DNA from 3 places in the Shigella sp. SIG6 genome. Region 3 is predicted to be linked to each of the others. Evidence: predicted binding sites of a transcription regulator. Region 3 holds the regulator's gene; each other region holds the start of a gene.

Region 1 (4,401 bases), on a different contig from region 3:
AAAAGTAAAGCAACGGCCCCTATACAAAACGGACCGTTGCCAGCATAAGAATTAACGGTGTGCCAGTTCGGCGTCGTCTTCGCTATCCAGAATGGCTTTATCGGTTTGCTTCAGCCACTGGCTGGTCAGCGTGCCAGCTGCCATCGAGCCACTAACGTTTAGCGCCGTACGGCCCATGTCGATAAGCGGTTCAACGGAGATTAACAGCGCCACCAGGGTTACTGGCAGGCCCATCGCAGGCAGCACAATCAGTGCGGCGAAAGTTGCACCACCACCGACACCGGCAACGCCTGCGGAACTAACGGTAACAATACCGACCAGCGTCGCAATCCACATCGGGTCCAGCGGGTTAATGCCAACCGTAGGCGCAACCATCACCGCCAGCATTGCCGGATACAAACCGGCGCAGCCGTTCTGACCAATGGTTGCACCGAAAGAGGCGGCGAAACTGGCGATGGATTCAGGAACGCCCAGACGACGCGTTTGTGCTTCTACATTCAGTGGGATAGACGCAGCACTGGACGGCTGGTAAAGGCAAACGTCAGCACAGGCCATACCTTACGGAAGTACTTCAGCGGACTCACGCCATTAATGCCCAGCAGAATGCCATGCACAGCAAACATAATCAGCAGACCGAGGTAGGACGCGACAACGAAACTTCCCAGTTTGATGATGTCTTGCAAGTTAGAACCTGCAACCACTTTGGTCATTAGAGCCAGAACGCCGTAAGGGGTCAACTGCATGACAAGGCGAACCAGTTTCATCACCCAGCTTTGTAGGGTATCGATAGCGGTTAAGACGCGTTCACCTTTCGGCGCATCATCCTTCAGCAGTTTCAATGCAGCTACGCCGAGGAATGCGGCAAAAATTACCACGCTGATAATTGACGTCGGATTGGCTCCGGTAAGATCGGCAAACGGGTTTTTCGGGATAAAGGACAAGACCAGCTGCGGAACGCTCAGATCAGAGACTTTACCAACATAGTTACTTTCAATGGCGTTCAGACGTGCAGTTTCTGCACCACCCTGAACCAGACCTTCAGCCGTCAAACCAACCAGGTTGGTGACCAGCACACCGACCAGCGCCGCAATCAGCGTGGTAAACAAAAGCGTACCGATGGTCAGAAAACTGATTTTGCCTAACTGAGATGCGTTATGCAGACGGGCAACCGCGCTCAGAATAGAGGCGAAGACTAACGGCATAACGATCATTTGCAGCAGTTGAACATAGCCGTTACCAACGATGTTAAACCACTGTACAGAATCTTTAAGTACCTGGCTGTCAGAACCATAAATGGTATGCAGGGCAAGGCCAAAAACCACACCCATCACCAGACCCACCAGCACTTTTTTCGCCAGACTCCACTGTTTATGGCGGGTCTGAGCCAGCGCAAACAGCAGTACAACGAACACCACGATGTTCGCAATTAATGGAAAGTTCATCCCCGTTCTCCTGATCTTATTATTTCTATCACTGCGTAGCAGTCATAGTGTTGGCGCAAGATTAACAGAACTGTGAGCTGGCTCTTATATTCAAATGGAATTGCTTATTCCAGAAAGGTGATTTTTGCCTTTTTAGTATTCAACCTGATGCTTAATAAGCCGATGAAACTGGATCTGCAAGGTATTGATCATTTGCGATGACCAACGAACAGCGCTGTTCTCGGGTAATGAATGGGGCATCCATACCGACCAGACAAATAATGCCATGCAGATAAAACGTTCCAGTTGGTTGCCCTTTTGGGGAACCAGGATAGGCAAGCGGAAACGCCAGCGGCATGGCCAGAGCAGGGGAACACCGGCGGGTGTCAGCATATCGGCAAGTATGTGGCTCAAATAACCCAGCACCATTCCTTGTAGCGCATCAGCCGGAATGAACCAGCCTTCCGGAACCTTAAGGTAAAAGGTTGCCAGCAGCGCAAATACCGCCAGCAGACTGTGGGTAAAACCACGATGCCCAAAAGCGCGGGCGATCGGTTTTGATATCCATTTTAATCGCTGCCCAAGAAACGACTTTGGGTGATCGATGTCCGGTAACAAACACGTCAGGATTGCGGAAGGGACAATATGCCACCAGTCACCCTGTGCCAGCACGGGCGTCAGCTCGGCATTTTTGGCAAATACCGCACAAGCAATAGAAAAGAGAAGGTGACCTTCCGCCGTCATGATAAAACTCACTAAACTGTCGATACGTACAGTATAGGATTTTTATACAGTGCACGGAAGTGGTGACGGTGTAACTCTTTCTCTTAAATTGACGATTAATCCGTCAGTTGAATGCAAATTCAGATAAAGAACCAGGGGCAGCGTGATCACTGCCCCTGGTCATTAACCGAGAAGGTCTTTTGCGGTGAGTTCTGTCAGCGATGAGAGTTTGACGTTTGCTAATACAAAACGTGGATCATTTTGCGCTTCTGGCGCAGGAACGACGATGGAACGCATGCGGGCTGCTTTAGAAGCGATCATGCCATTTACCGAGTCTTCCAGCGCCACGCAGGTCAGTGGGTCAACGCTCAGTTTTGCTGCGCAGTCGAGATATACTTGCGGATGCGGCTTGCTGTAAGGCAGTTTTTCAGCCGAGGCGAGGGCATCGAAACTGTCGCGTAAGTCAAACATGGTCAACACTTTTTCCAGCATATGTAGTGGTGACGCGGAGGCCAGTCCCACCAATAAACCTTGTTCTTTGCATAACGCAACAGCTTCGCGCACGCCTGGTAATAATGGACGTGTCTCTTCAACCAGTGAAATGGCACGGGCAATAACCCGTTCTACTACTTCCTGACGGCTTGGCTCATTCCACGGTTGCCGGGCGTACCAAAGATCGACCACCATATCGATGCGTAAATCTAAGGTGTCCGGCAGCTCGTTACGACGGGAGATATCTACCCCCAGGCTTGCCATCACATCCAGTTCGGCTCGATCCCATAAAGGTTCTGAGTCGATAAGTAATCCATCCATATCAAAAATTGCAGCAAGAATCTGACGCGGGGTTGACATTACAACCTCTCCTTTAGAGCATTATGTGTAAGGTATTAAGCCGTGCTTATGATTAAGCGCCTATCATATCGCCTTTAAAGAATGGGCGAAAACAGATATCTACAGGTAAACTAAGTGAAACGACGCGTCTTAATCAAGGAGAACTCATGACGTATCAACAAGCTGGACGCATTGCTGTTTTGAAAAGGATTTTGGGTTGGGTGATTTTTATACCTGCATTGATCTCTACATTGATTTCTTTGCTGAAATTTATGAATACCCGGCAGGAAAACCAGGAAGGCATTAATGCGGTCATGCTCGACTTTGCTCATGTCATGATCGATATGATGCAGGCGAATACGCCTTTTTTGAATCTGTTCTGGTATAACTCCCCGACCCCTAATTTTAATGGTGGTGTGAACGTTATGTTCTGGGTGATTTTCATCCTGATTTTTGTCGGACTGGCGTTGCAGGATTCCGGTGCCCGGATGAGTCGCCAGGCGCGCTTCTTGCGGGAAGGTGTTGAAGATCAACTCATTCTGGAAAAAGCCAAAGGGGAAGAGGGGCTAACGCGTGAACAAATTGAGTCCCGTATTGTTGTTCCGCACCATACTATTTTCCTGCAGTTTTTCTCACTATATATCCTGCCGGTTATTTGTATTGCTGCAGGTTATGTGTTCTTTTCTCTGCTTGGGTTTATTTAATCAAAAGGCCGCACGGAGCGGCCATTATCCTCAACCCATATCATGCTGCTAATAATCTATCCAATGACTGCTGAGCAATAACCAAATGCTGACCGCCAAATAATCTTGCACGATTTAACCGCGTGTAGAGTTGGTAAACCGGTTGACGTTCAAGGAAATCGGCAGGTAGCGGGGATACTGACTGATAGCCGTCATAGATTTGTGGCGGCTGTCAGTATGCAGCGGTAACATCGCCAGGTCGCACTCTCGGTCACCCCAGTAGCAGGCAGGGTCGAAAATGTACGGGCCATCCGGACCCAGCGCGCAGTTGCCGGACCATAAATCGCCGTGCAACAGAGAAGGCTGCGGTTGATGCGAGGCCAGACGCTGCTGAATATGCTCGACGATGGCGTCGATATTGCCGAAAGCGATCCCTTTCTCTGCTGCCAGTTCCAACTGCCAGCCAATCCGTTGTTCAGCAAAAAACGTTGACCAGCGACGTTGCCAGGTGTTGGGCTGTGGAGTTGTGGAGAGCGAGTTATCAAAATCGAGGCCAAATTGTGGTTGGTCACTCCATTGATGTAAACGCGCAATTTGCTGACCAAGAATAAATGCGCTATGCGCATCCAGCGGACGAGGTGGGAGATAATCCATCACCAGAAAACTGTAGTCACGGTCAGCGCCTACTGCCCAAACCTTAGGCACGGTGACGGTTTTACTACGCGACAGTAACTCCAGTTGGT
Region 2 (5,083 bases), on a different contig from region 3:
AATAATCCACTAATATGGCCTTTATGCTAAGTCCTTTGCTCAAACGCTATACCTGGAACAGCGCCTGGCTGTATTACGCGCGTATTTTTATTGCGCTTTGTGGAACCACAGCGTTTCCGTGGTGGCTGGGTGATGTAAAACTGACGATTCCGCTAACGCTGGGGATGGTGGCAGCGGCGCTGACCGATCTCGATGACCGACTGGCGGGACGTTTGCGTAACCTCATCATTACGCTGTTCTGCTTTTTTATCGCCTCGGCCTCAGTAGAATTGCTGTTTCCCTGGCCCTGGCTATTTGCGATTGGCTTAACGCTCTCTACCAGCGGCTTCATTTTGCTCGGCGGTCTGGGTCAACGCTATGCAACAATTGCCTTCGGTGCATTGCTGATCGCCATTTACACTATGTTGGGAACATCACTGTATGAGCACTGGTATCAGCAGCCGATGTATCTGCTGGCCGGTGCCGTCTGGTACAACGTCCTGACACTTATTGGTCATCTGCTGTTCCCGGTCCGCCCGCTGCAGGACAACCTGGCGCGTTGCTATGAACAACTGGCGCGTTATCTTGAGCTCAAGTCGCGCATGTTTGATCCTGATATTGAAGATGAAAGCCAGGCACCGCTGTACGATTTGGCTCTCGCCAACGGTCAGCTGATGGCGACATTGAATCAGACGAAACTCTCGCTGCTGACCCGCTTACGTGGCGATCGTGGTCAACGGGGAACGCGTCGCACGCTGCATTATTACTTTGTCGCACAGGATATTCACGAGCGTGCCAGCTCTTCTCATATTCAGTATCAAACATTGCGTGAACATTTTCGCCACAGCGACGTGCTGTTCCGTTTTCAGCGGCTGATGTCGATGCAGGGCCAGGCGTGCCAGCAACTGTCACGCTGTATTTTGTTGCGTCAGTCTTATCAACATGATCCGCATTTTGAGCGCGCTTTTACGCATATTGATGCTGCGCTGGAGCGGATACGCGATAACGGCGCACCCGCCGATTTACTCAAAACACTGGGATTTTTGCTGAACAATTTACGCGCCATTGATGCCCAACTGGCAACAATTGAATCAGAACAGACCCAGGCACTACCCCGTAATAATGACGAAAATGAGCTCGCTGATGACAGCCCGCACGGATTGAGTGATATCTGGCTGCGTCTTAGCCGTCACTTCACGCCGGAATCCGCCCTCTTCCGTCATGCGGTAAGAATGTCGCTGGTGTTGTGCTTCGGCTACGCCATCATTCAAATAACCGGAATGCATCACGGGTATTGGATCTTGCTGACAAGTTTGTTTGTCTGCCAGCCAAACTATAACGCCACGCGCCACCGCCTGAAGTTAAGGATTATTGGTACGCTGGTAGGTATCGCGATTGGCATTCCTGTGCTGTGGTTTGTGCCATCACTGGAAGGGCAGCTGGTGCTGCTGGTTATTACCGGCGTGCTCTTTTTTGCCTTCCGTAACGTGCAATACGCTCATGCAACGATGTTCATCACACTTTTGGCGCTACTGTGTTTTAACTTACTGGGTGAAGGTTTTGAAGTAGCGTTACCTCGCGTAATCGATACGCTGATTGGTTGTGCCATTGCGTGGGCGGCAGTGAGCTACATCTGGCCTGACTGGAAGTTTCGCAATCTGCCGCGAATGCTCGAACGCGCCACAGAGGCCAACTGTCGCTATCTCGATGCCATACTGGAGCAATACCATCAGGGGCGTGATAACCGTCTGGCGTATCGTATTGCCCGCCGCGATGCACACAACCGTGATGCTGAACTGGCGTCGGTGGTATCAAATATGTCCAGCGAACCGAACGTTACCCCGCAAATTCGCGAAGCCGCGTTTCGCTTGCTGTGCCTTAACCATACGTTTACCAGCTATATCTCAGCCCTCGGTGCTCACCGGGAGCAGTTAACTAATCCTGAAATTCTGGCGTTTCTTGATGACGCAGTTTGCTATGTTGATGACGCGTTACATCATCAACCTGCTGATGAAGAACGCGTCAATCAGGCATTAGCTGGCCTGAAACAGCGGATGCAGCAACTTGAACCACGGGCAGATAGCAAAGAACCTCTGGTCGTACAACAAGTTGGGTTATTGATTGCATTACTGCCAGAGATTGGTCGTCTGCAACGCCAGATTACTCAAGCTCCGCAGGAAACTCCTGTTTCGGCGTAAGAGAGTCAGCCCATTCTGCAAGCTCCTGGCGGCGTGCCACCGGGAGCGCAGCTTCATGAATGCCGATAATGGCACCTTCAAGCATAAACAGAATCTTTTCTGTCACCAGACTGTTTTGCTGCCGCAGTCGCAACCAACACATTTTTGCCCCAAGTATACGTAACGCCCGTACATCCTTAATCCCCACCTCCCCGAGAATCGCTTCCAGATGAAAAGACATATTGGGCAAATCTTTCAGTCTTTCCCGGGTATTGCGCGTGCTTTTCTCTTTCAGCGCTGCATCGAGAGAATATTTCGACAGACGCACCAGCTTCAGTTGATTTCGCCATAGACTTTCATCAACCCGATAGTAATTGAGGGTAACGGATCGGCCACACTTTTTATATGTCAGCCAGACAGGCGGATGTTTTACACAGTACTGTGCACTTTGCTCACAAGCCCGAAGATACAACTCACCATCAGAAACCATCGCAAACACCGTGTCGTCAACGGTCAGGCTGTAACTGCCAAACAATGATCGGTATTCAATTGTGCCCAACGTTGCCAGGTATTCTTGTGATTTATAGATCCGCTTATAGGAGAGGCTTTTCATAAAATTCCTTTTAAAATCATAACATAAAAGAATGATTCACATTAACGGATCCGTTAACTACGAAAATAGGCAACTTATTCTTAAGGGGCAAGATTAATTTATGTTTTCCCGTCACCAACGACAAAATTTGCGAGGCTCTTTCCGAAAATAGGGTTGATCTTTGTTGTCACTGGATGTACTGCACATCCATACAGTAACTCACAGGGGCTGGATTGATTATGTACACTTCAGGCTATGCACATCGTTCTTCGTCGTTCTCATCCGCAGCAAGTAAAATTGCGCGTGTCTCTACGGAAAACACTACAGCCGGGCTTATCAGTGAAGTTGTCTATCGCGAAGATCAGCCCATGATGACGCAACTTCTACTGTTGCCATTGTTACAGCAACTCGGTCAGCAATCGCGCTGGCAACTCTGGTTAACACCGCAACAAAAACTGAGTCGGGAATGGGTTCAGGCATCTGGGCTACCCTTAACGAAAGTAATGCAGATTAGCCAGCTCTCCCCTTGCCACACAGTGGAGTCAATGGTTCGCGCTTTACGCACGGGCAATTACAGTGTGGTGATCGGTTGGTTGACAGATGATTTGACTGAAGAAGAGCATGCTGAACTTGTTGATGCGGCAAATGAAGGTAACGCTATGGGGTTTATTATGCGTCCGGTAAGCGCATCCTCTCACACAACGAGACAACTTTCCGGGCTAAAAATTCACTCTAATTTGTATCATTAAGTAAATTTAGGATTAATCCTGGAACTTTTTTTGTCGCCCAGCCAATGCTTTCAGTCGTGACTAATTTTCCTTGCGAAGGCTTGTCTGAAGCGGTTTCCGCGTTTTTTTTCTGTAAATTGTCGCTGACAAAAAGATTAAACATACCTTATACAAGACTTTTTTTTCATATGCCTGACGGAGTTCACACTTGTAAGTTTTCAACTACGTTGTAGACTTTACATCGCTAGGGGTGCTCGGCATAAGCCGAAGATATCGGTAGAGTTAATATTGAGCAGATCCCCCGGTGAAGGATTTAACCGTGTTATCTCGTTGGAGATATTCATGGCGTATTTTGGATGATAACGAGGCGCAAAAAATGAAAAAGACAGCTATCGCGATTGCAGTGGCACTGGCTGGTTTCGCTACCGTAGCGCAGGCCGCTCCGAAAGATAACACCTGGTACACTGGTGCTAAACTGGGCTGGTCCCAGTACCATGACACTGGTTTTATTCCTAACAATGGTCCGACCCACGAAAACCAACTGGGTGCAGGTGCTTTTGGTGGTTACCAGGTTAACCCGTATGTTGGTTTTGAAATGGGTTACGACTGGTTAGGTCGTATGCCGTACAAAGGCGACAACATCAACGGCGCATACAAAGCTCAGGGCGTTCAGCTGACCGCTAAACTGGGTTACCCAATCACTGACGATCTGGACATCTACACTCGTCTGGGTGGTATGGTATGGCGTGCAGACACCAAGGCTAACGTACCTGGTGGCGCATCCTTTAAAGACCACGACACTGGCGTTTCTCCGGTTTTCGCAGGTGGTGTTGAGTACGCGATCACTCCTGAAATCGCTACCCGTCTGGAATACCAGTGGACCAACAACATCGGTGACGCAAACACCATCGGTACTCGTCCGGACAACGGTCTGCTGAGCTTGGGTGTTTCCTACCGTTTCGGTCAGGGCGAAGCAGCTCCGGTAGTTGCTCCAGCTCCGGCACCGGAAGTACAGACCAAGCACTTCACTCTGAAGTCTGACGTTCTGTTCAACTTCAACAAAGCAACCCTGAAACCGGAAGGTCAGGCTGCTCTGGATCAGCTGTACAGCCAGCTGAGCAACCTGGATCCGAAAGACGGTTCCGTAGTTGTTCTGGGTTACACTGACCGCATCGGTTCTGACGCTTACAACCAGGGTCTGTCCGAGCGCCGTGCTCAGTCTGTTGTTGATTACCTGATCTCCAAAGGTATCCCGGCAGACAAGATCTCCGCACGTGGTATGGGCGAATCCAACCCGGTTACTGGCAACACCTGTGACAACGTGAAACAGCGTGCTGCACTGATCGACTGCCTGGCTCCGGATCGTCGCGTAGAGATCGAAGTTAAAGGTATCAAAGACGTTGTAACTCAGCCGCAGGCTTAAGTTATCGTCTGGTAGAAAAACCCCGCTGCTGCGGGGTTTTTTTTGCCTTTAGTAAATTGAACTGACTTTCGTCAGTTATTCCTTACCCAGCAATGCCTGCAGATCCTGCTTCAGAGAAGACATTTTATTCGCGTATTTCTCTTTGTTTTCCGCATCTTCAATCAGCTGAACAATCGTTTCAGAA
Region 3 (5,083 bases):
CTGATAAATCTGCGTAGGCACTAGAATATGAAAGTGAAATTAACAGCGAAGCAAATAATTTTAAGCTGTTGTCATCATGTTCCTGGCAGGCATTAACAAACGTTAAAAAACCAGAACCTATTGCTTGAAAATGTATATTCGCTAAAGGTTCATTATCCTTAGATTCCTCATAAAATAGCTGAACCGTGGAGGGAAGGCCATTCTTAGTTTCTACATCAAAAGTACATTGTTCAATGGGCATTGCATCTTTATTATCCCCAAGATTACATATACTATTAATCGCGAAATGAAAAATAGCCCGGTCAACAACTGATGCAATAAAGTCACGATCGTTTAAATCCTCATCAGTGCAATCGTCAGTATACTTATTGACCCACATTTTGAGAACATTTATTTGCTCAATTAAAAACACATTTTTTTACGTGCATGCCATAAATTATGCGTGATTCGTTGAATAAACAAATCTATTTTTGCAATAATTATATCCCGATGACGCAGCGCTGCATAATCAATAGATTTACCATATATATTATTTAATTTACCTTTGATTGAACCTCTATTATCCAATTTATCTTTGGTTGCATCTTTATTTTCGAATTGATTTGAATTGAGTGTTTTATTAAAGTATCCAGTTGCACCGGGTATTATCTTCAACATGATTCATCTACCTTTTTTGTCGTACCGTGTCCTCCTTATAATTCTTTTGCCATCTGGTCACTATCAAAAATCGCTCATAATTTCTGAACTACAGGTATGCGTTTAAACCCAGTTAAATAAATAGCGAGTTAACTTGAAGCAATTTATTTAAAAATGAATTATTAATTATTATCGTGTTGATAATGGTACGACAAGGCAACACAACACCTTACCTACAAAACAGAAAATCAACATTACGGCAACAATAAGGGTTCTCGGTGTTTTTCCTGGAACATGGTAAAGTAAGGACATTCTTAACCCCCACTTTGAGGTGCCCGATGGAAAAGACCACAACGCAGGAGTTATTAGCGCAGGCTGAAAAAATCTGCGCGCAGCGTAATGTGCGCCTGACCCCACAGCGCCTGGAAGTGTTGCGCCTGATGAGTCTGCAGGATGGCGCTATCAGCGCTTATGATCTGCTTGATTTACTGCGCGAAGCTGAACCGCAAGCCAAGCCGCCAACGGTTTATCGCGCGCTGGATTTTCTGCTTGAGCAAGGTTTTGTGCATAAGGTGGAATCCACCAACAGTTATGTGCTCTGTCATCTGTTCGACCAGCCCACGCATACGTCAGCCATGTTTATTTGCGATCGCTGCGGCGCGGTGAAAGAAGAGTGTGCAGAAGGCGTGGAAGACATTATGCATACGCTGGCGGCAAAAATGGGGTTTGCCCTGCGGCATAATGTGATTGAAGCACATGGGCTCTGTGCGGCATGCGTGGAAGTGGAAACGTGTCGTCATCCTGAACAGTGCCAGCATGATCACTCTGTGCAGGTGAAAAAGAAACCGCGTTAAGAGGGCGTACATCCTTGTACACGTCGGGCAGGAGGGATTAATTACCAGCGATATTCATTGCGGGTTTCCCAATCCACGACCTCTTTTTCTGCCTGATCTTTCTGATAACCATAACGTTCCTGGATTTTACCGACCAGTTGATCACGTTTACCTTCAATGATCGTCATATCATCATCGGTCAGTTTGCCCCATTGCTCTTTCACTTTACCTTTAAACTGTTTCCAGTTACCGCCGGCTTCATCTTTATTCATAATCAAGACCTCATCGTTAGGTTGTGAATGAGAGTACGTTCACTTTTCTTCTGAACGTGAGATTAAGTGTAGTCAGCAATTTGGCTTAGGATAATTTATTCAGAATTTTTAACCGTCACGTTGCGGCAAACCAGGTACCGTTGCGCCAGTGACGCCGCCAGATAGCCGCCAGAGAAAGCCCGCGCAACGCCAGAAAGACGGTTAATGCCAGCCACAAACCATGATTACCCAGCCACGGCAGCGTAAGGAGCGTCAGCGCAAAACCTGCGGCGGCCACCGCCATACTGTTACGCATTTCGGCGGCACGCGTTGCGCCTATAAACATGCCGTCCAGCAGATAACACCAGACGCCAACCAACGGCAAAATCACCTGCCAGATAAGATAGCGGTCAGCCAGCTGCTGAATCTGGGTTAACGACGTCAGCAACGCAATGATGTGTTCCCCTGCCAGCAAATAAACCACCGAAAACAGTAACGCTACAATCCCCGACTGGCGGCACGCTGCCCGCCATACATCCAGCAACTGGCTACCGTCGCGCGCACCGTATGCCTGACCGGAGTGCGCTTCAACCGCGTAGGCAAAACCATCAAGCGCATAGGCGGTAAAGGTGAGTAGCGTCATCAGAACCGCGTTAACAGCGATAATGTCACTCCCCAGTCGCGCACCAAGTACGGTGATCGCGCCGAAACAGAGTTGCAACAACAGCGAACGCAGCATGATATCGCGGTTAAGCGCCAGCAAGCGACGGAAGTTTCCTCGCCAGGCAGTTTTCAGCATTTCGCCGGAAATTCCGCGTAGTTTGAGGATTTTACGCACCATTAGCAGACCAATCAGCAATGTTGCATATTCCGCAATAACCGTCGCCAGCGCCGCGCCTGTTCCAGGACCGCTTCACTACCGCCAACAATATGCAGCGCCAGATCGATAATCGGCGTACGCAACAGCGCAATTAACGCCCCGGCCCCCAACGCCAACAGCAACGGTTGCACCAGCGCACGGGCTAATGCCTGAGGATTTTTGGCACCATAAGCCTGCGCAGTCAGCCCGGTGGTGCTCATGCGTAAAAACAGCAACAGCATAAAGAGAAAGCTGGTCGCCGTTGCACCAACCGCCACGCCGCCCAAATAAACCGGACTATCAAGATGACCAATTACCGCCGTATCGACCAGTCCCAGCAACGGAACGGTGATATTGGAGAAAATCATGGGTAAGGCGAGATGCCAGAGTGCTTTATCAGATGAAGTGAGGAATGCCATGCAGACAAGCCTGATGAAGAGAGATGAAAAACAAACCGCGACGCCAGGCGGCATCGCGGTCTCAGAGATATGTTACAGCCAGTCGCCGTTGCGAATAACCCCAACCGCCAGCCCTTCAATGGTGAAGCTCTGCTGACGAAGGTCAACGACAATTGGTTTAAACTCGCTATTTTCTGGCAACAGTTCGACTTTATTGCCCTGTTTTTTCAGGCGCTTAACGGTAACTTCGTCATCAATACGTGCGACAACGACCTGACCGTTACGTACATCCTGAGTTTTATGCACTGCCAGCAAGTCGCCATCCATAATGCCGATATCTTTCATCGACATCCCGCTGACGCGCAGCAGGAAATCAGCATTCGGCTTGAACAAGGAAGGATCGACCTGATAATGACCTTCAATATGCTGTTGCGCCAGAAGCGGTTCACCGGCAGCCACACGACCTACCAGCGGCAACCCTTCTTCCTCTTCCTGCAACAGACGAATCCCGCGTGATGCGCCGGAAACAATTTCAATAACGCCTTTGCGTGCCAGCGCCTTCAGATGTTCTTCAGCCGCGTTTGGGGAACGGAACCCCAAACGCTGCGCGATTTCCGCACGCGTCGGCGGCATACCTGTCTGGCTGATGTGATCACGGATGAGATCAAACACCTCTTGTTGCCTGGCCGTTAACGCTTTCATTCCGCCCCCTGGGTGTATATACAGTTATGCTGTGAGTATATACAGCAAAAGGCGATTTTGGAACCATAAACTGCACAATAAACCAGAGATTTATCGAAATCTGGAAGGGTTATCCAAAATGCGACCATAACAGGATGCACCAGGTAATCACGGCGACGATAATGGCAATCAGCACCGCGGCGGATCCCATATCTTTTGCGCGTCCGGAAAGCTCATGGTATTCAGAGCCAATTCGGTCAACCACTGCTTCGATGGCGCTATTGAGGATTTCCACAATCATCACCAGCATCACGGAGCTGATAAGCAGCACGCGGGTAATTGCGTCCACATCCAGCCAGCAGGCGATGACCACCGCCAACAATACCGCTACGCCTTCCTGACGGAATGCCGCTTCGTTGATCCATGCAGCGCGTAAACCTTTCCAGGAATAGCCAGCAGCTTTGATAATTCGGGTGAATCCAGTGGTATTATTGGCCATTGAAAGAACCTTTTTACATTATGAGCGTCAATATCAGTGTACCGTTAAATCCGATGATTCGGGTTTGCGTAACGCCGCGCGAAACATGAGCGGATACCACAGAATTTCCCATGACTTTCTGCTATCCTTGCCGCGCATTTGCATTATTAACCAGAGGCTTTACATCGTTTATGTCCGGCTGGCCACGAATTTACTACAAATTACTGAATTTACCATTAAGCATCCTGGTAAAAAGCAAGTCTATTCCGGCAGATCCTGCCCCGGAACTGGGGCTGGATACCTCTCGTCCAATTATGTACGTTTTACCGTACAACTCGAAAGCAGATTTGCTGACGTTGCGCGCCCAGTGTCTGGCACATGATTTGCCTGACCCGTTAGAGCCGCTGGAAATCGACGGCACGCTACTGCCGCGCTATGTGTTCATTCACGGCGGGCCGCGTGTATTCACCTATTACACGCCGAAAGAAGAGTCTATTAAGCTTTTCCACGACTATCTCGATTTGCACCGTAGCAACCCAAATCTGGATGTGCAGATGGTGCCAGTATCGGTGATGTTTGGTCGCGCGCCGGGGCGTGAAAAAGGCGAAGTGAACCCGCCGCTGCGTATGCTTAACGGCGTACAGAAATTTTTCGCTGTACTGTGGCTCGGTCGCGACAGTTTTGTGCGTTTCTCGCCGTCAGTGTCGCTGCGCCGTATGGCGGATGAACACGGCACGGATAAAACTATCGCTCAGAAACTGGCGCGCGTGGCGCGTATGCACTTTGCCCGTCAACGTCTGGCTGCCGTAGGCCCACGTCTGCCTGCTCGTCAGGATCTGTTTAATAAGCTGCTCGCCTCCCGCGCCATTGCCAAAGCGGTAGAAGATGAAGCGCGCAGCAAAAAAATCTCCCATGAAAAAGCGCAGCAGAACGCGATTGCGCTGATG

The links. Region 3 encodes LexA, which represses DNA repair genes until DNA is damaged. Its sites were predicted from a motif close to TNCTGTATGTACATACAGNA; they were not measured.
Region 1: ACUU1M_RS18025 (metal-dependent hydrolase) is a predicted target of LexA. The motif match lies at 2,180-2,199, and genes of this name have one in related genera.
Region 2: sulA (SOS-induced cell division inhibitor SulA) is a predicted target of LexA. The motif match lies at 2,946-2,965, and genes of this name have one in related genera.

The regions. Positions count from the first base shown of each region.
Region 1 is NZ_JBQZXC010000164.1:1,698-6,098, reverse strand. It holds partial or broken gene ydjO (protein YdjO) at 1-48, shown strand, start outside; partial or broken gene tcyP (cystine/sulfocysteine:cation symporter) at 52-1,442, opposite strand; gene ACUU1M_RS18025 (metal-dependent hydrolase) at 1,575-2,165, opposite strand; gene hxpB (hexitol phosphatase HxpB) at 2,328-2,996, opposite strand; gene ACUU1M_RS18015 (YniB family protein) at 3,143-3,679, shown strand; partial or broken gene ACUU1M_RS18010 (fructosamine kinase family protein) at 3,720-4,401, opposite strand, start outside.
Region 2 is NZ_JBQZXC010000026.1:18,115-23,197, forward strand. It holds gene ACUU1M_RS06900 (YccF domain-containing protein) at 1-5, shown strand, start outside; gene yccS (YccS family putative transporter) at 15-2,177, shown strand; gene sxy (CRP-S regulon transcriptional coactivator Sxy) at 2,140-2,769, opposite strand; gene sulA (SOS-induced cell division inhibitor SulA) at 2,988-3,497, shown strand; gene ompA (porin OmpA) at 3,853-4,899, shown strand; gene matP (macrodomain Ter protein MatP) at 4,975-5,083, opposite strand, start outside.
Region 3 is NZ_JBQZXC010000053.1:13,779-18,861, forward strand. It holds partial or broken gene ACUU1M_RS10950 (DUF2713 family protein) at 1-657, opposite strand, end outside; gene zur (zinc uptake transcriptional repressor Zur) at 975-1,490, shown strand; gene ACUU1M_RS10960 (CsbD family protein) at 1,532-1,741, opposite strand; partial or broken gene dinF (MATE family efflux transporter DinF) at 1,857-2,998, opposite strand; gene lexA (transcriptional repressor LexA) at 3,071-3,679, opposite strand; gene dgkA (diacylglycerol kinase) at 3,789-4,157, opposite strand; gene plsB (glycerol-3-phosphate 1-O-acyltransferase PlsB) at 4,328-5,083, shown strand, end outside.